Regions from separate parts of the Streptomyces sp. NBC_00104 genome, predicted to be linked through region 1. Evidence: riboswitches for the same ligand, from Rfam matches in the RefSeq annotation. Region 1 holds a riboswitch; each other region holds the start of a gene.
The links. A riboswitch is a leader RNA that binds a small molecule or an ion and turns the genes downstream of it on or off. The one in region 1 is predicted to bind cobalamin.
Positions count from the first base shown of each region.

Region 1 (5,823 bases):
CGACGTTCAGGGTCGAACTGTCGGCCGTGCACCAGTCGGGGGTGTGGAGGCGGTGCGGTGGCCGGTTCATGGCCTCATGATGGCGTGATCGTCATCGGCGCCCCAGGTCGTGCCACGGATCGAGACCGATTCGTATGCCGAGGCCATGGGCGGGGCGCGGTTGGGGCGCGGGTGGGTGTTCAGCCCGTCGTCCACTTCTCCTCGATCCGCCCGAACCTCCACACCAGCAGGGCGACCGCCCAGGTGACGAAGAACAGGCCGACGACGACATAGCCGACGGTGTTGAGGTCGAGGCCGGAGACCCGGTCCCAGAACGTGCCGTGCAGACGCGCCTTCTCGGCGACGAGGCCGAGCAGTTCGACCGTGCCGATGACGAGGGCGACGGCCACCGAGAGGCCGGTGATGATCAGGTTGTAGTAGACCTTGCGGACCGGCTGGGAGAAGGCCCAGCCGTAGGCGAAGTTCATGAACGAGCCGTCGATCGTGTCCAGGAGGGACATACCGGCCGCGAACAGGATCGGCAGGCACAGGATCGCGTACCAGGGCAGCCCGGAGGCCGCGCCCGAACCGGCCAGGACGAGGAGCGCGACCTCGGTCGCCGTGTCGAAGCCGAGTCCGAAGAGCAGGCCCAGCGGGAGCATCTGCCACGGCTTGGTGATCGACTTCATCAGCCGTCCGAGGAGCCGGTTCATGAAGCCCCGGCTGTTCAGCCGCTCTTCCAGGGCGGCCTCGTCGAAGGCGCCCGAGCGCATCTCGCGGAACACCTTCCAGATGCCCACCATGATCACCAGATTGATGATCGCGATGACGTACAGGAACGTCCCCGAGACGGTGGTGCCGATCCAGCCGGTGATGTCGTGCAGTGCGGAGTCGTCGTTCCGGACCGGTCCGGCGAGCGTCTTGACGCCGAGGGTGAGCAGGAAGGTGAGGGCGAGGACGATCGACGAGTGTCCGAGGGAGAACCAGAAGCCGACCGACAGCGGGCGCTGTCCCTCGCCCATCAGTTTGCGGGTGGTGTTGTCGATGGCGGCGATGTGGTCGGCGTCGAAGGCGTGCCGCATGCCCAGGGTGTAGGCGGTGACGCCCATGCCGATTCCGAAGGTCCTGCTGCCGACGCCGTAGTGCTCGGGGGCGACGATCACCACCAGCGTGAACCAGCCGATGAGATGCAGCGCCAGGATGAGCCCGGCCATCCCGCCCAGGCTCGCCCGCTCCCCGGGTGTCATCGAGGCGCGGATCCGACGCCAGGGGAAACCGCCCGTCCCGGCGGTGGCCGAGGGGGCGGTGTCGGTAACAGGAGCCATGGGGCATGCGCCTTACTCGTCGTGCCGCGTCCGTGTCGTCGAACCCCATCAGCCTGGTGCGGCGGGCTGGCAGCTGCAAGCAGGTCGCAGTAAAGCCCGTGCCACATTTCGGTCAGGCCAGGGTCTCCCGGAGGACGGTGCGGTCGCACGAGCCCCGCGCGGGCGGACCTGTCAGGCGGCGCCGCCCCGGCGGGACCGGAACCACCACACCCCACCGCCGAGCGCGAGGAGGACGGCCGCGCCGATGCCGAGGAGGGCGGCGACGGGAAGGCCGTCGTCCCCGTCGGTGCCGTCTGCCGCGGGCTCGGCCGACGGCGTGGAGGTCTCGGCGCTCGTTTCGGGCGAGGGCGAGGGGGAGGCCGTCGTGGGTTCGGCCGAGGGGGTGGGGCTGACGAGTTCGGCACCGGGCGCCGCGGCCTTCAGGTCCAGGCGGGGCGCCGGGTGACCGTGGCCGTGGCCGTCCCCCTCGGATTCCTCCAGTTCGATCCAGCGGTCCACCTTGCCGTCGCTGTACGACTGCAGGGTCTTGAAGACCAGCGACTTGGCGTCGGGCAACTGCCGTACGGTGACGACGTATTCGGCGTCCTCCCCCACCGCGAGCTTCGCACCCGAGACGGTGTAGCCCCGGCCGGTGGGGGTGAACTTCCAGCCGTCGGGACCCTCCTTGTAGGTGATGTCGGCGGGGACGAGGCCCTCGGGCAGGATCACCTCCAGCTTGGTGATGCCGGCGGCGGAGGACTCCGACTCCGCCAAGAAGGTCAGTTCGACGTTCTGGTCCAGGGCACGCGCACCCTCCGCCTCGACCTCCGTATGGGCCGCGGCCGGACCCGCGCCTGCGACGGCGAGCGCGAACGCGGCTGCGGTGAGAACGCCGAGACGGCGCGAACGGTGTATCAAGGTCGGGCGGTGCACTGCGACTCCCTGTGCCGGCGGCGTGAAGGATGAATTCAAGCGCAGGGCGGGACCCGTGGCCAAGGGCGACCAGGTGTGCGAGCGGTTCCGGCCACCTGCCGTCGTCGTGCGCGCTCGTGTGGGGTGTGAGGTCCGCGAGGCGTGCGCCGGGGTGTGAGCTGTTGCACGGCGCCCGCGCGCCCCTCGGCTCCGCTTGTCAGCGTCCTTATGTGGGCACTACTGTCACCACGCCTTGGTGAACGGGAAATCCGGTGTCATGCCGGTGCGGCCCTCGCCACTGTGATCGGGAAGTCCGGCTCCGGCCCTCGCGGGCAGCCACTGGGTCCTTGTGACCCGGGAAGGCGGAGCACGGGCGGTGGTACCCGTAAGCCAGGAGACCGGCCAAGGCGCGTCAACCATCCACGAGGTGCTGGAGAGGGTCTGCTGAGCCATGCACATAGCCGAGGGTTTCCTTCCTCCGGCGCACGCGATCGCCTGGGGCGTAGCGTCCGCGCCGTTCGTCGTCCACGGAGTACGTTCACTCACCCGTGAGGTCAGGGAGCATCCCGAGAGCACGCTGCTGCTCGGTGCCTCGGGGGCCTTCACCTTCGTCCTGTCCGCGCTGAAGCTGCCGTCGGTCACCGGGAGTTGTTCCCACCCCACGGGCACCGGACTGGGCGCCATCCTGTTCCGTCCGCCGATCATGGCGGTACTGGGCACCATCACCCTGCTCTTCCAGGCGCTGCTGCTCGCGCACGGCGGTCTGACCACGCTCGGCGCCAACGTCTTCTCGATGGCGATCGCCGGCCCCTGGGCGGGTTACGCCGTCTACCGGCTGCTGCGGCGCTTCGACGTGCCGCTGATGGTCACGGTGTTCTTCGGCGCGTTCGTCGCCGACCTGGTCACCTACTGCGTCACCAGCGTGCAGCTGGCGCTCGCGTTCCCCGACCCGAGCAGCGGCTTCCTGGGCGCGCTCGGCAAGTTCGGCTCGATCTTCGCCGTCACCCAGCTCCCGCTCGCGGTCAGCGAGGGTCTCCTCACCGTGCTGGTGATGCGTCTGCTGGTGCAGTCGAGCAAGGGCGAACTGACCCGGCTCGGCGTGCTCCTGACCGGCGGAAAGCGGAACCGGACCGAGACCGAGACGGAGACGGTGGCCCGATGAACCGGAACACGAAGATCAACCTTCTGCTGCTGGTCGTCGTGGCCGCGCTCGCCGTCCTGCCGCTGGCCCTCGGCCTCGGCGACCACAAGGAGGAGCCCTTCACGGGGTCCGACGGCGAGGCGGAGACGGCGATCACGGAGATCGAGCCGGACTACGAGCCGTGGTTCTCGCCCCTGTACGAGCCGCCCTCCGGTGAGATCGAGTCGGCGCTGTTCTCCCTCCAGGCCGCCCTCGGCGCGGGCGTCCTCGCCTACTACTTCGGTATCCGCCGCGGCCGGCGCCAGGGCGAGGCACGGGCCCGCGCGCACCTGGACGCGGCCGGGGACACCGACACGGCGGCCCCTGCGGCTTCGGCGGCCCCGGTGAGCGCGACGGTCGCGGCCACCACGGCAGCCGCGACGGCCCCCAAGGCCGCGGCCGGTGACGAAGGCTCGTCCGGTGGTACCGGGGAGTCCCCCGCCGGGAGGGTCTGATCCCCCGTGCTGCCGATCGACGCGGCGGCGCACAGCAGTCGCTGGCGCCGCCGCCATCCCGTGGACAAGGCCGTGCTCGGGCTCGGCCTCACCGTGCTCGCGATCTCCCTGCCGCCCTGGCCCGGCGCGGCCCTGGTCCTGCTGACCGCGCTCGTCGTGCTGCTGGGCCCGGCGGGCGTGCCCGGCCGCCGGCTGTGGCGCGCCTACCGGGTGCCGTTGGGCTTCTGCGTGACCGGCGCGCTGCCGCTGCTCGTCCAGGTCGGCGGACCGGACGGCTTCGTGGCCCTGGCCGAGGGCGGACCCGTCCGCGCCGGGGAGCTGATGCTGCGCACCTCGGCCGCCTCCTTGGGCGTACTCCTGTTCGCCTTCACCACGCCCATGTCGGACCTGCTGCCGCGCCTGGTGAAGGCCGGGGTGCCCGCGCCGGTCGTGGACGTGGCGCTGGTCACGTACCGCATGAGCTTTCTGCTCCTGGACTCGGTGCGCCGTATCCGGGAGGCGCAGGCGGCCCGGCTCGGACACACCACACGGGCCGCCACCTGGCGTTCCCTCGCCGGCCTCGCCGCCACCGCGTTCGTACGGGCCTTCGACCGGGCGGCGCGGCTCCAGACCGGGCTCGCCGGGCGGGGGTACGACGGCACCCTGCGCGTCCTGGTTCCCGAGGCCCGGATCTCCGCCCGCTTCACCGTGATCAGCGTCGTGCTCCTCGCCGCGGTGGCCACCCTCACCTTCGTCCTCGAAAGGCCGCTGACATGAGCGAGCCCGTGCTGGTCGCCCTGCGGGGCGCGTCCTTCGCGTACGAGGACGGCCCGGCCGTGCTCAGCGATCTCGACTTCGAGGTGGCCGAGGGGCGCGCGCTCGCCCTGCTGGGCCGCAATGGCAGCGGCAAGACCACGCTGATGCGACTGCTCAGCGGCGGACTGCGGCCCCGTGCGGGCGAGCTGGCGGTGGAGGGGCAGCCGGTGACGTACGACCGCAAGGGCCTGACCCGGCTGCGTACGACGGTCCAGCTGGTCGTCCAGGACCCGGACGACCAGCTGTTCGCGGCCTCCGTCGCGCAGGACGTGTCGTTCGGGCCGCTGAACCTCGGGCTGCCCGACGCGCAGGTGCGGGCCCGGGTGGACGAGGCGCTCGGCGCGCTCGGCATCGGTGCCCTCGCCGACCGGCCCACCCATCTGCTCTCCTACGGCCAGCGCAAGCGGACCGCCATCGCCGGCGCGGTCGCGATGCGCCCCCGGGTCCTGATCCTCGACGAGCCGACCGCCGGGCTCGACCCCGACGGCCAGGAGCGGCTCCTCGCCACGCTGGACGAGCTGCGCCGGTCCGGCACCACCGTCGTGATGGCCACCCACGACGTCGACCTCGCCCTGCGGTGGGCCGACGACGCGGCGCTGCTCACCCCGTCCGGCGCGCGCACGGGCCCGGTGGCCGCGATGCTGGCCCGCACGGATCTCCTCCAGCAGGCGGGGCTACGGCTGCCCTGGGGCATCGCCGTCGCTCAACTGCTCCGCGAGCAGAGCCTGTTGTCCGACGGCGAGTCCGGCCCGCGCACACCGGAGGAGCTGGCCGCCATGGCGGGGGCACGCGTCGCTCCGCCGCTGACGGCTGACGGCTGACGGCTGACGGCTGACGGCTGACGGCTGACGGCTGACGGCTGACGGCTGACGGCTGACGGCTGACGGCTGACGGCTGACGGCTGACGGCTGACGGCTGACGGCTGACGGCTGACCTTGACACACCTTGGGAGTCTTCGGCGAGGCCCGCTTCAGATCCGAAGGCCGTACGTGCGGACGGCGGTGCCTGCGAAAACCTCCCGGTGTTCTGCCGGGCCGAGTCGGGACACCAGACACTCGACCACGTCGATGACTTCGACGTAGTCGGAGGCGAGCTGACAGACGGGCCAGTCGGAGCCGTACATCAGCCGCCGGGGACCGAAGGCGTCCAGCACGGTGTCGGCGTACGGGACGAGGTCCGCGACGGACCAGGAGTTCCA
Region 1 covers NZ_CP108215.1:742,912-748,734, forward strand. Annotated here, with positions in the region: gene OG272_RS03155 (substrate-binding domain-containing protein) at 1-70, opposite strand, end outside; gene OG272_RS03160 (HoxN/HupN/NixA family nickel/cobalt transporter) at 180-1,304, opposite strand; gene OG272_RS03165 (DUF1775 domain-containing protein) at 1,476-2,216, opposite strand; cobalamin riboswitch at 2,411-2,617, shown strand; gene OG272_RS03170 (energy-coupling factor ABC transporter permease) at 2,647-3,357, shown strand; gene OG272_RS03175 (energy-coupling factor ABC transporter substrate-binding protein) at 3,354-3,830, shown strand; gene cbiQ (cobalt ECF transporter T component CbiQ) at 3,837-4,586, shown strand; gene OG272_RS03185 (ATP-binding cassette domain-containing protein) at 4,583-5,446, shown strand; gene OG272_RS03190 (amidohydrolase family protein) at 5,596-5,823, opposite strand, start outside.

Region 2 (5,823 bases), 2.5 Mb from region 1:
GGGGGTCGCCGACCTTCAGCGCGGAGGCGGCCGCCGCGAAGGCCTCGGCGAACTCGTCGTAGCGGGAGCGGGGGACGAGGATGCGGGTCTGGGCGACACAGGCCTGGCCGTTGATCATCCAGGCGAAGGGGGAGATGCCGTCGACGGCCGTCCGCGCGTCCGCGTCCGGCAGGATCACGGCCGCCGACTTGCCGCCCAGCTCCAGCGTGACGCGGGTCAGGTTGCGGGCGGCGACCTCCATGACCCGTTTGCCGGCCGCGACCGAGCCGGTGAAGGAGACCTTGTCGACGCCCGGGTGCCCGACCAGGTACTCGCTGACCTCGCGGTCGGCGGGAAGGATGGACAGTACCCCTTCGGGTAGGCCGGCCTCGGCGGCGATCTCCGCCAACAGGTAGGCGTCCAGGGGGGTTTCGGGTGACACCTTGAGGATCGCCGGGCAGCCGGAGAGGAGGGCGGGGGCGAGCTTCGCGGCGGCGGTGAACTGCGGGACGTTCCAGGGGACGACCGCCGCGACCACCCCGACCGGCTCGCGCCGGACGAGGATCTTGCCCAGCACACCGTCCCGCCGCTCCTCGTACGTGAAGCCGCGCGCGGTCGTGATCGCCGCGTCCCACACCATCATCGACGCGAGCGCCTGCACCATCACGCTGGAGGTGAACGGGGTGCCGTTCTCGGAGCTGATGATCCGGGCGAACTCCTCGTGGCGTACGGCGAAGGCGTCCTTGATCCGGGTGACGACCTCGATGCGTTCGTCGAGGGTCATGCGGGGCCAGGGCCCTTCGTCGAACGCCTTCCGCGCGGCGGCCACGGCCCGGTCGACGTCCGCCCGCGAGGCGTGCGGGACGCGGCCGATGACCTCCTCCGTGTGCGGCGAGACCACCTCGATGACGTCCGTGCCCAGGGGGTCGGTCAACTCCCCGCCGATGAACAACTGTCCGTGTTCCACGAGTTCGGTCATGGCCGACTGCCTCCCGGAGCCAGTTCTCTTCGCCGGCAAGTTCTCTGACGATCCATCAGATTGATTGGGACAGGGAACTGATACCAGTTCCGGTGAGAGGAGTCCACGGAACGCACACCGATCGTCCCGACCTCCCGGTGGAACTCGTTCTAGTTATAGTGGGCGGAGCGCGGCGATCGGGGCATCGACGACAAGGGGAACGCATGACACAGGTGCACGATCACGGCGGAGGCGTACGGTCCGTCGAGGTCCCCATCCCGGACAACCCGCTCGGCCACACGCTCGTGTACGTCGTCGACACCGACCGCGGACCGGTCCTCGTCGACACCGGCTGGGACGACCCGTCCTCGTGGGACACGCTCGCGGCGGGCCTGACGGCGTGCGGTACGTCGGTCGCGGAGATCCACGGGGTCGTGATCACGCACCACCACCCCGACCACCACGGTCTGTCGGGCGCGGTGCGGGAGGCGTCCGGGGCGTGGATCGCGATGCACGCGGCGGACACGGCGATCGTCCGGCGCACCCGTGGGACCGGCCCGGACCGCTGGTTCTCCTACATGACGGACAAACTCACGGCCGCGGGCGCCCCCGAGGAACACCTCGCCTCTCTCCGCACCCCTCGCCGCCCCCGCGCCCTGCCGGGTTTCTCCCCCGCGCTCCCCGACCGGGAGATCGTCCCCGGCGAACTCCTCGGCCTCCCCGGCCGCCGCGTCCGCGCGATCTGGACGCCGGGGCACACGCCCGGCCACGTCTGCCTCCACCTGGAGGAGGCGCATCCCTCCCGACTCCCGGGCCACGGACGCCTGTTCTCCGGGGACCACCTCCTCCCCGAGATCAGTCCGCACATCGGCCTCTACGAGGACCCGGACGACGACACGGTCACCGACCCTCTCGGCGACTACCTCGACTCCCTGGAACGCGTCGGCCGTCTCGCCCCCGCCGAGGTCCTCCCGGCCCACCAGTACGCGTTCACCGACGCCGCCGCCCGCGTACGGGAGTTGCTGGCCCACCACGAGTCCCGCCTCGCCGACCTGCTCGCCCTCCTCGCCTCGCCCCTCACCCCCTGGCAACTCGCCGAACGCATGGAGTGGAACCGCCCCTGGCCCGACATTCCCTTCACCTCCCGCAACATCGCGGTCTCCGAGGCGGAGGCGCATCTACGGCGGCTGGTGAAGCTGGGTCGGGCGGAGGCGGTGGAAGGGAGCAACCCCGTTACGTATGTGGCGGTGTGAGGGGGCGTTCATCGGGACTGGCGTCCTGGGGGTGGTGACGCTGTCGCGGGCGCGTGCGGTGCGCAGGCATCCGGCCGGCCGTGCCCTCAGGCCGTCGTCGCCTCAGGCTGTCGTCGCCTCAGGCCGTCGTGCCCTCAGGCCGTCGTGCCCTCAGGCCGTCGTGCCCTCAGGCCGTCGGCCCCGGATCCGTGAGGGAACGGATCAACTCCTCCGCGACTCCCATGAGTTCCACTTCGCGCATGGTCATCGTCGGGTTGGCCGCCCGGCGTCGCCTCGCCTCGACGAGGCCCTCTTCCGTCAGGGCGGAGGGGCCGTCGTGCTGGTGGGCGAGGAGGGAGACGAGGGTGGCGCGGGCCATCTCCGCGCGGAAGTCGGCGGAGTCGACGGCGACTTGGGCGAGGATCATCGCGGAGATGCCCCAGTCAAGGCCGGGCGGCCCCTCCTCGGCGGTGCTCCAGTCGATGACCTGGGGACCCTGGGGCGTGACGATGACGTTCTCGGGGTGCAGATCCAGGTGGAGGACGCGGGTGGCCGGGGCGCGGGGCGACGTGGAGGGGGTGTCGTCGTCGCGGGGCGACACGGAGGGGGTGTCGTCGTCGCGGAGTGCGGAGGGGGCGTCGTCGTCGCGGGGCGCCGAGGTGGCGTGGCCGTCGCGGGGCGCCGAGGGGGCGTGGCCGTCGCGGGGCGCCGAGGGGGCGTGGCCGTCGCGGGGCGGGAGGGCGTGGAGGGCGTGGAGGAGGCGGGCCAGGGTGGCGCCGGTCTGCGCCGGGTCCAGCAGGCCGGCGGCGACGGCCTCCAGCATGGTCGGGCCGGACAGCCGCTCCAGCACCATCTCCGTACGGGTCGCCGAGCGCACGCGCGGAACGGGGTAACCGTGGCTCCGCACGTACTCCATGACCTCGGCCTCGGCAGCCGCGTCACCCCAGTCGTCACGGTAACGCCGCAGCACCCAGGCCGCGGTGGGGCCGCCCGGCCGCCCGGGGCCGTCGACTCCGAGGCGGTTGCCAGGGCCTCCGGGACCGCCGGGGCCGTCGACTCCGGCACGGCTGCCCGGACCTCCGGGACCGCCGACTCCGGCACGGCTGCCCGGACCTCCGGGACCGCCGACTCCGGCACGGCTGCCAGGGCCGCCGGTGACGTCGCGTCGGCCGGGTTCGGTAGGGCTGTCGGTTGCGTCACGGGCGTCCCGTACGGCGAGGGCACCGGCGGTGCCCTCGCCGGTGACGGCGACGGGCGCTTCCGTCGCGGACTCGCCTTCGTCGGCGTGGAGTTCGTACACGTCGGCCGTGCGCCCCGACCCGAGCAGTCTCCCCGTACGCATGGCGCGAACCTATCCCGGCGCACAGACGGCCCTCAGGCTTTTGGCTACCGACAGGTAGAGTGACCGGGTCGTCATCACACCCGTACAGGGGGAAGCCGGTGCAAATCCGGCGCTGACCCGCAACCGTGAGCCGACCCCGGCAAGGGGGCGGCGAGTCGGACTGCCCTGTGCGGAACCGTGACCGGCTCGCATCACCGGCGGCCCGCCGGTGTACGGCACCGTCGAGGAATACGGAGCCGAGCCGCCCGGCGCTTCGCCGTGCCGCCCGGCTCCCCGTCAGGGAGAGGCAGCCGCCGATCATGAATGTCCGCCGCAGCGCAGCGGTAGTCGCCGTACTGGCCGTCACAACCGGGCTCGGTACGGGACTCGGTACGGGACTCGGTACCGGCTTCGCGCCGGTGGCCCTCGCCAATGACGCGACCTCCGCATCTCCTGACGCGACTTCCGCATCTTCTGAGGCGGCTTCCGATGTCTCCGCCGCTCCCTCCGCCTCGGCGTCGCAGGCGACCCCCACCGGTCTGTACGGCTCCACCGACCCCACGTACGACGGTGTCTGGCGGCAGTCCCTCGCCCTGCTCGCGCTGGACACCGTGGGGGAGAAGCCGGGTGCCGGGGCGGTGGAGTGGCTCGTCGGGCAGCAGTGCGCGAGCGGGGCGTTCGCGGCGTACCGGGCCGACGCCACCGCGCCGTGCGACGCCAAGACTGCCGTCGACACCAACAGCACGGCCGCCGCGGTGCAGGCGCTCGCCGCGGTCGGCGGGCGGGACGCCGAGGCCGGGCGGGCCGTGCGGTGGCTGAAGGAGAACCAGAACAAGGACGGCGGCTGGGGCTACACCGCCGGCGGGCCCAGCGACGCGAACTCGACGTCCGTCGTGATCGGCGCGCTGACCGCCGTGGGCGGCGCCCCCGAGAAGCAGGAGAGGAACGGCAACTCCCCCTACGACGCCCTCCGCGCCCTCGCCCTCCCCTGCGGGGATGGGAAGGACGGGGAGGACGGGGAGAAGAAGGGCCGGGGTGGCGCGGATGGCGCGGATGGCGCGGATGGCAAGGGTGAGGGGAAGGACGCCGGCGCCTTCGCCTACCAGCCCGACAAGAAGGGTGGTCTCGCCGCGAACGCCGATGCCACGGCTGCCGCCGTGCTCGGCAGCCTGGGTGAGGGCTTCGTGGCCGAGGGAGAGAGTGCGGCGGGGACTCGGGCGGCTTTCGCCGGGGAGTGCGTCGCGGGTGACTCCCCCGAGGATCTGGCCCACAACGGGGCCGTCCACCTGGCCGGTGTCCTCGCCGCCGACGGTTACCTGAAGTCCGCGCTCGCGGGGGCGGAGGATCAGCCCGACCACGGCAACACCGCCGACGCGGTCGTCGCGCTCGCCGCCGCCGGGGATGCGGACGCGACCGAGAAGCCGCTCGCCTGGCTGGAGAAGAACTACGGTGCCTGGGCTGCCAAGGCCGGGCCGGCCGCGTACGCCCAGCTCGTCTTCGCCGCGCATGCCTCCGGCGAGGATCCGCGCGACTTCGGCGGCGCCGACCTCGTGGCCCAGCTGAAGGACACCGGTCCGGCGCGTGACGTGGACGACTACTCCTCCGTGCCGCACGACGACGCGGCCGCCGGGGAGGAGGACGGCGACGGTCTCGGTGCGGGTGCGGGTGCGTGGTGGGCGATCGGGCTCGGGCTCGCCGCCGTCGTCGCCGTCGCTGTGGGGGTCGTCGGGGTCGTGCTGAGGAAGCGGCGGCAGGCGTGACCGGCCGCCGGAGGGCCGCCGCGCGGCGGTCGACTGCCGTGGCGACGGGCGCGATGTCGGTGGGCCCGACTTCGATGGGCCTGACTTCGATGGGCCCGACTTCGATGGGCCCGACTTCGATGGGCCCGACTTCGGTGGACGCGTGGCCGTTGAGCCCGTCGGCGCCGAGTGCGATGCCGGCGGGCGCGGTGCGGTCGGCGGCGCTTCCGCTCCCGTCCGCCGCGTTGCCGTGGAGCGCGCCGTCGACGGACGCGAGGTCGTCGGTCTCGGCGCTCGCGCCCCGGCCGCGCGGTGTGTTGCTCCTGCTCTGCGGCGTCCTGCTCGTGCTGGGGAGCGTGGGGCTGGCCCATGCAGCCGCCTACCGCTACTGGTCCTTCTGGGAGCGGGACGGTTCGGCCTGGGCGTTTGCCACGCAGGGGCCGTCGACCGCGCGGCCGTCCGACGGGGACGTGCAGGGGTTCCGGTTCGCCGTCAGCCGGGACTCCGCGGATGCGGCGCGACCGCGTGGAGCGGCCGACTTCGCCGCGATCTGCGGCGGTACGGCCGCGCGGGGCGGGGAGAAGCGGGTCGCGC
Region 2 covers NZ_CP108215.1:3,227,579-3,233,401, forward strand. Annotated here, with positions in the region: gene OG272_RS14005 (aldehyde dehydrogenase) at 1-958, opposite strand, end outside; gene OG272_RS14010 (MBL fold metallo-hydrolase) at 1,162-2,190, shown strand; gene OG272_RS14015 (phosphotransferase family protein) at 2,357-3,511, opposite strand; cobalamin riboswitch at 3,560-3,694, shown strand; gene OG272_RS14020 (prenyltransferase/squalene oxidase repeat-containing protein) at 3,811-5,250, shown strand; gene OG272_RS14025 (SCO2322 family protein) at 5,370-5,823, shown strand, end outside.
Region 2: another riboswitch for cobalamin. It lies ahead of OG272_RS14020 (prenyltransferase/squalene oxidase repeat-containing protein); the one in region 1 lies ahead of OG272_RS03170 (energy-coupling factor ABC transporter permease).

Region 3 (5,823 bases), 9.2 Mb from region 1:
CCCCGCACCGCTACGGCGCCACCGACACCCACGCCGCCGTGTACGACGTGGACGAGACGCAGGACGCCTTCGATCTCGACATCGCCCGTGCCGCCCTGAACCTGGGCCTACCGCTCCTGGCGATCTGCCGGGGCCTCCAGGTGGTCGACGTCGCCCTGGGCGGCACCCTGGAGCAGGACATGGGCGGGCCCGGCCGCGAACACCGTCATCTCTCGCACCCGGTGGAACTCCGGCCCGGAACCGTGGTGGAGCGGGCCACCGGCGCGCACAAGGTGGAGGTGTCCTGCTACCACCACCAGCGGGTGGACCGGCTGGGCGAGGGACTGGAGGTCACCGCCCGCGCCGCCGACGGCACGGTGGAAGGGCTCGAACTCCCCGGCTCCCCCGGCTGGTTCACCGCCGTCCAGTGGCACCCCGAGGACACCGCCCACGAGGACCCCGCGCAGCAGGGCCTGTTCGACGCCCTCGTACGGGCCGCCGGCGACCGGCGCTGACATCCCCGCGCGGGAGGTGCGGGGAGGTGGACCGCCCCGCACCCCCGCCCGTCGTCAGCTGTCGCCGTCCTCCAGGTCGCCCTCGGTCTCCAGGTACACCTGACGCAGCCCCTCCAGCACCGCCGGGTCGGGCTTCTCCCACATGCCGCGCGACTCCGCCTCCAGCAGCCGCTCGGCGATGCCGTGCAGGGCCCAGGGGTTGGCCTGCTGCAGGAACTCGCGGTTGGTCTCGTCCAGGACGTAGGTCTCGGTGAGCTTGTCGTACATCCAGTCGGCGATCACGCCGGTGGTGGCGTCGTAACCGAACAGGTAGTCCACGGTGGCGGCGAGTTCGAAGGCACCCTTGTAGCCGTGGCGGCGCATCGCCTCGATCCACTTGGGGTTGACGACGCGGGCGCGGAACACCCGGGACGTCTCCTCGACGAGGGTGCGGGTGCGGACCGTCTCGGGGCGGGTGGAGTCGCCGATGTACGCCTCGGGGGCGGTGCCGCGCAGGGCACGGACGGTGGCCACCATGCCGCCGTGGTACTGGAAGTAGTCGTCGGAGTCGGCGATGTCGTGCTCGCGGGTGTCCGTGTTCTTCGCGGCGACCTCGATCCGCTTGTACGCGGTCTCCATCTCCTCGCGGGCCGGGCGGCCGTCGAGTTCTCGGCCGTAGGCGTAGCCGCCCCACACCGTGTAGACCTCGGCGAGGTCGGCGTCGGTGCGCCAGTCGCGGGAGTCGATGAGCTGGAGCAGACCGGCACCGTACGTTCCGGGGCGGGAGCCGAAGATACGGGTGGTGGCCCGGCGTTCGTCGCCGTGTTCCGCCAGATCGGCCTGGACGTGGGCGCGGACGTGGTTGGTCTCGGCCGGTTCGTCGAGGGACGCGGCGAGGCGTACGGCGTCGTCGAGGAGGCCGATGGTGTGCGGGAACGCGTCGCGGAAGAAGCCCGAAATGCGCAGGGTGACATCGATGCGGGGGCGGCCCAACTCCTCGGAGGGGATGGCCTCCAGACCGGTCACACGGCGGGAGGCGTCGTCCCAGACGGGCCGGACGCCGAGCAGGGCCAGCGCCTCCGCCACGTCGTCGCCCGCCGTACGCATCGCGCTCGTACCCCACAGCGACAGCCCGACCGACGTGGGCCATTCGCCGTTGTCGGCGCGGTAGCGCTCCAGCAGGGAGTCCGCGAGGGCCTGGCCCGTCTCCCAGGCGAGGCGGGAGGGGACGGCCTTGGGGTCGACGGAGTAGAAGTTGCGGCCCGTCGGCAGGACGTTGACCAGGCCCCGCAGGGGTGACCCCGAGGGGCCGGCCGGGACGAAGCCGCCGTTCAGGGCGTGCACGCTGTGGTCGAGTTCGGCCGTGGTCGCGGCGAGCCGGGGCACGACCTCGCGGGCGGCGAACTCCAGGATCGCGGCGACCTGTTCGCCGTGCTCGGTGGGGACGGCGGCCGGGTCCCAGCCCGCGTCCTCCATCGCCTGGACCAGCGTGCGCGCCTTCGCCTCCGCCTCGTCGGCGGTGGTGCGGGTCGCGGCGGACTCGTCGAGGCCGAGGGCCTCGCGCAGGCCGGGCAGGGCCGTGGTGCCGCCCCAGATCTGGCGGGCGCGGAGGACGGCGAGGACCAGGTTGACGTGGTCGGCGCCGGTCGGCGGGTTGCCGAGGACGTGCAGACCGTCGCGGATCTGGGCGTCCTTGACCTCGCACAGCCAGCCGTCGACGTGCAGCAGGAAGTCGTCGAAGCCGTCGTCCTCCGGACGGTCGTTCAGGCCGAGGTCGTGGTCGAGCCTGGCGGCCTGGATGAGGGTCCAGATCTGGGCGCGGATCGCCGGGAGCTTCGCCGGGTCCATGGAGGAGATCTGGGCGTACTCGTCGAGGAGTTGCTCCAGGCGCGCGATGTCGCCGTAGGAGTCGGCGCGGGCCATCGGGGGGACCAGGTGGTCGACGAGGGTGGCGTGGACGCGGCGCTTGGCCTGGGTGCCCTCGCCCGGGTCGTTGACCAGGAAGGGGTAGACCAGGGGGAGGTCGCCGAGGGCGGCGTCGGGGCCGCAGGCGGCGGACAGGCCCGCGTTCTTGCCGGGCAGCCACTCCAGGTTGCCGTGCTTGCCCAGGTGGATCATCGCGTCGGCGCCGAAGCCGCCGTCGTCGGCACGGGCCGCGATCCAGCGGTAGGCGGCCAGGTAGTGGTGGGAGGGCGGGAGATCCGGGTCGTGGTAGATCGCGATCGGGTTCTCGCCGAAGCCGCGCGGGGGCTGGATGAGGATCAGCAGATTGCCGAAGCGGAGGGCCGCGAGGACGATGTCGCCCTCCGGGTTGCGGCTGCGGTCGACGAACATCTCACCGGGGGCCGGGCCCCAGTGCTCCTCGACGGAGGTGCGGAGCTCCTCGGGGAGCGTGGCGTACCAGCGGCGGTAGTCGGCCGCCGGGATACGGACCGGGTTGCGGGCCAGCTGCTCCTCGGTGAGCCAGTCCTGGTCGTGGCCACCGGCCTCGATGAGCGCGCGGATCAGCTCGTCGCCGTCGCCGGAGGCCAGTCCGGGGACGTCGGCGCCCCCGAAGTCGTAGCCCTCGTCGCGGAGTCGGCGCAGCAGGGCGACCGCGCTGGCGGGGGTGTCCAGGCCGACCGCGTTGCCGATGCGGGAGTGCTTGGTCGGGTAGGCGGACAGGACGAGCGCGAGGCGCTTGTCGGCGTTGGCGATGTGCCGAAGTCGCGCGTGGCGTACGGCGATTCCGGCGACGCGGGCGGCGCGCTCTGGGTCGGCGACGTAGGCCGGGAGGCCGTCCTCGTCGATCTCCTTGAACGAGAACGGGACGGTGATCAGGCGGCCGTCGAACTCGGGGACGGCGATCTGGCTGGCCGCGTCGAGCGGGGAGACGCCCTCGTCGTTCTCCTCCCAGGCGGCGCGCGAGCCGGTCAGACACAGGGCCTGCAGGATCGGGACGTCGAGGCCAGTGAGGGCGCCCGCGTCCCAGGACTCGTCGTCGCCGCCGGCCGACGCCTCGGCGGGCTTGGTGCCGCCCGCGGCGAGGACGGTGGTGACGATGGCGTCGGCGGCGCGGAGCTCCTCGATCAGCTCGGGCTCGGGGGCACGCAGGGAGGCCACGTACAGCGGGAGCGCGCGGGCGCCCGTGTCCTCGATCGCCTCGCACAGGGCACCCACGAAGGCGGTGTTGCCGCTCATGTGGTGGGCCCGGTAGTAGAGCACGGCGACGGTCGGGCCGTCGGTGCCCGCGCGTGGGGTGCGCTCCAGCGGGCCCCAGGACGGGGCGGGCGCGGGCGAGTCGAAGCCATGGCCGGTGAGCAGGACCGTGTCGGAGAGGAACCGGGCGAGCTGCTCCAGGTTGGCGGGGCCGCCGTGGGCGAGATAGGCGTGGGCCTCGGCGGCGATACCGACGGGGACCGTGGAGGCGGCCATCAGCTGGGCGTCGGGGGCCTGTTCACCGGTGAGGACGACGACGGGGCGGCCGTCGGCGAGCAGCAGGTCGAGACCGTCCTGCCAGGCGCGGATACCGCCGAGGAGGCGTACGACGACCAGGCCGGCGCCGTCGAGGAGGGCCGGGAGGTCCTCCAGCGCGAGGCGGGAGGGGTTGGCGAAGCGGTACGGGACCGGGCCGTCGGCCGCGCGGGCGCTGAGCAGGTCGGTGTCGGACGTCGACAGGAGCAGGATGTGGGGCTGCGCGGAGCGCTCCCCGGGCGATGGCTGCATGCGGCGGCTGGCCTTCCTCGGGGTCCGCGCCCCGGGCGGTGTCGGATCGGAGTCTCCCCTGCTCGGGCGGGACCGAGGGGTACGGGGAAGGGAGTTCCTGGCTCGCCCGACCCTCCTGGGACGGGCTCACAGTGGCGGGACCGCGCCGGACTCACACCGGGCTTCCTCCCCTAGGGTCTGTCGTCACATTCCCGTCTGCCCCGCGGCGTCTGGCACGCACTCTCGCCGCACCGGGCGAAAGCCCAAGTACGTCCAGTACGAGGTCTTTCGCCCGGCACGCCGAGAGCACGCACCGGACGCCGCGGGGCCGCCCTTCGGGCGACGACGGGAATGTGACGACAGACACTAGCGCCGTGGTGGCGTCGGCGGACCGGATGATCCACCAAACAGCATAGTAAGGGTCGCCTCAAAAGGGCGGAGCATACGTCCGTGGGGACGGTGGGTATGCTCGCCGCCATGTCCACGCCTCCCCTGCGTTCATCGTCCCAGGCCACAGCGGTCACACGGGACCGTGGCGACGCCTGCCCGGGGACACTGCGGCTGCACGCGGCGGACGACGGGGCGCTGGCCCGTGTCCGGGTCCCCGGTGGTGTACTGACCGTCCGCCAGGCCGAGGCGCTGGCCGAGGCGGCGCGACGGCTCGGCGACGGTGATCTTCACCTCACCTCGCGCGGCAATGTGCAGCTGCGGGGACTGACCGACGGCTGCGGGGCCGCGCTGGCCGAGTCGCTGGACGCGGCCGGGCTGTTGCCCTCCGCCGGGCACGAACGGGTGCGCAACATCGTCGCCTCGCCCCTGTCCGGCCTCGACGGGCGGGGTCTGCGCGACGTCCGGCCCTGGCTGTCGGCCCTCGACGCGGCGCTGTGCGCGAGCGAGGCGGCGCGGGAGCTGTCGGGCCGGTTCCTGTTCGCGCTCGACGACGGGCGCGGGGATGTGGCCGGGCTCGACGCCGATGTGACCGTCCGGGCGGCCGGGGACGGCAGTGCGCTGCTGGCCCTCGGAACGGCCGACGAGGTCCTGTCGATGGCCGCCGAGGACGCTCCCCGGGCCGCGCTCACGGCCGCCGAGACGTTCGTGGAGGCCGCGCGGGAGAGCGGTTCCCGGGTCTGGCGTGTGACCGAACTCCCCTTCCAGAGCGAGTTGCTCAGCCTGATCCGCGCACGTCTGGCCGCCGACGGCATCGACGCCGTGAGCCGGGCCCGGACCGGGACGACCACGGTCGAAGCCGAGGGCCCGCCCCCCGGAGCCGCCGGCGACGCTCTGTGCGTACACGCACCCCTCGGTCGGCTGACCGCCCTCCAGTGGCGCGAGTTGACGCACCTCGCGTCCGCGACCTCCCGCCGTGAACTGCGGCTGACCCCGTGGCGCGGAGTCGTCGTCCCCACGCCGGGCATGAGCGAGGACGAGGCGTCCGACGCGCTCGCCCGGCTCTCCGTGACCGGCCTCGTCACCGATCCCGCCTCCCCCTGGCTGCGCGTCGGCGCCTGTATCGGGCGGCCCGGCTGCGCCAAGTCCCTGGCGGACGTACGGGCGGACGCGACCGGAAGCCTCGACGCGGCCGGACGCGCCGGACTCCCCCTGTACTGGTCCGGATGCGAGCGCCGCTGCGGTCACCCCCGGGGCGAACGGATCGACGTGGTGGCCG
Region 3 covers NZ_CP108215.1:9,964,894-9,970,716, reverse strand. Annotated here, with positions in the region: gene OG272_RS43605 (gamma-glutamyl-gamma-aminobutyrate hydrolase family protein) at 1-494, shown strand, start outside; gene cobN (cobaltochelatase subunit CobN) at 549-4,178, opposite strand; cobalamin riboswitch at 4,249-4,375, opposite strand; gene cobG (precorrin-3B synthase) at 4,623-5,823, shown strand, end outside.
Region 3: another riboswitch for cobalamin. It lies ahead of cobN (cobaltochelatase subunit CobN); the one in region 1 lies ahead of OG272_RS03170 (energy-coupling factor ABC transporter permease).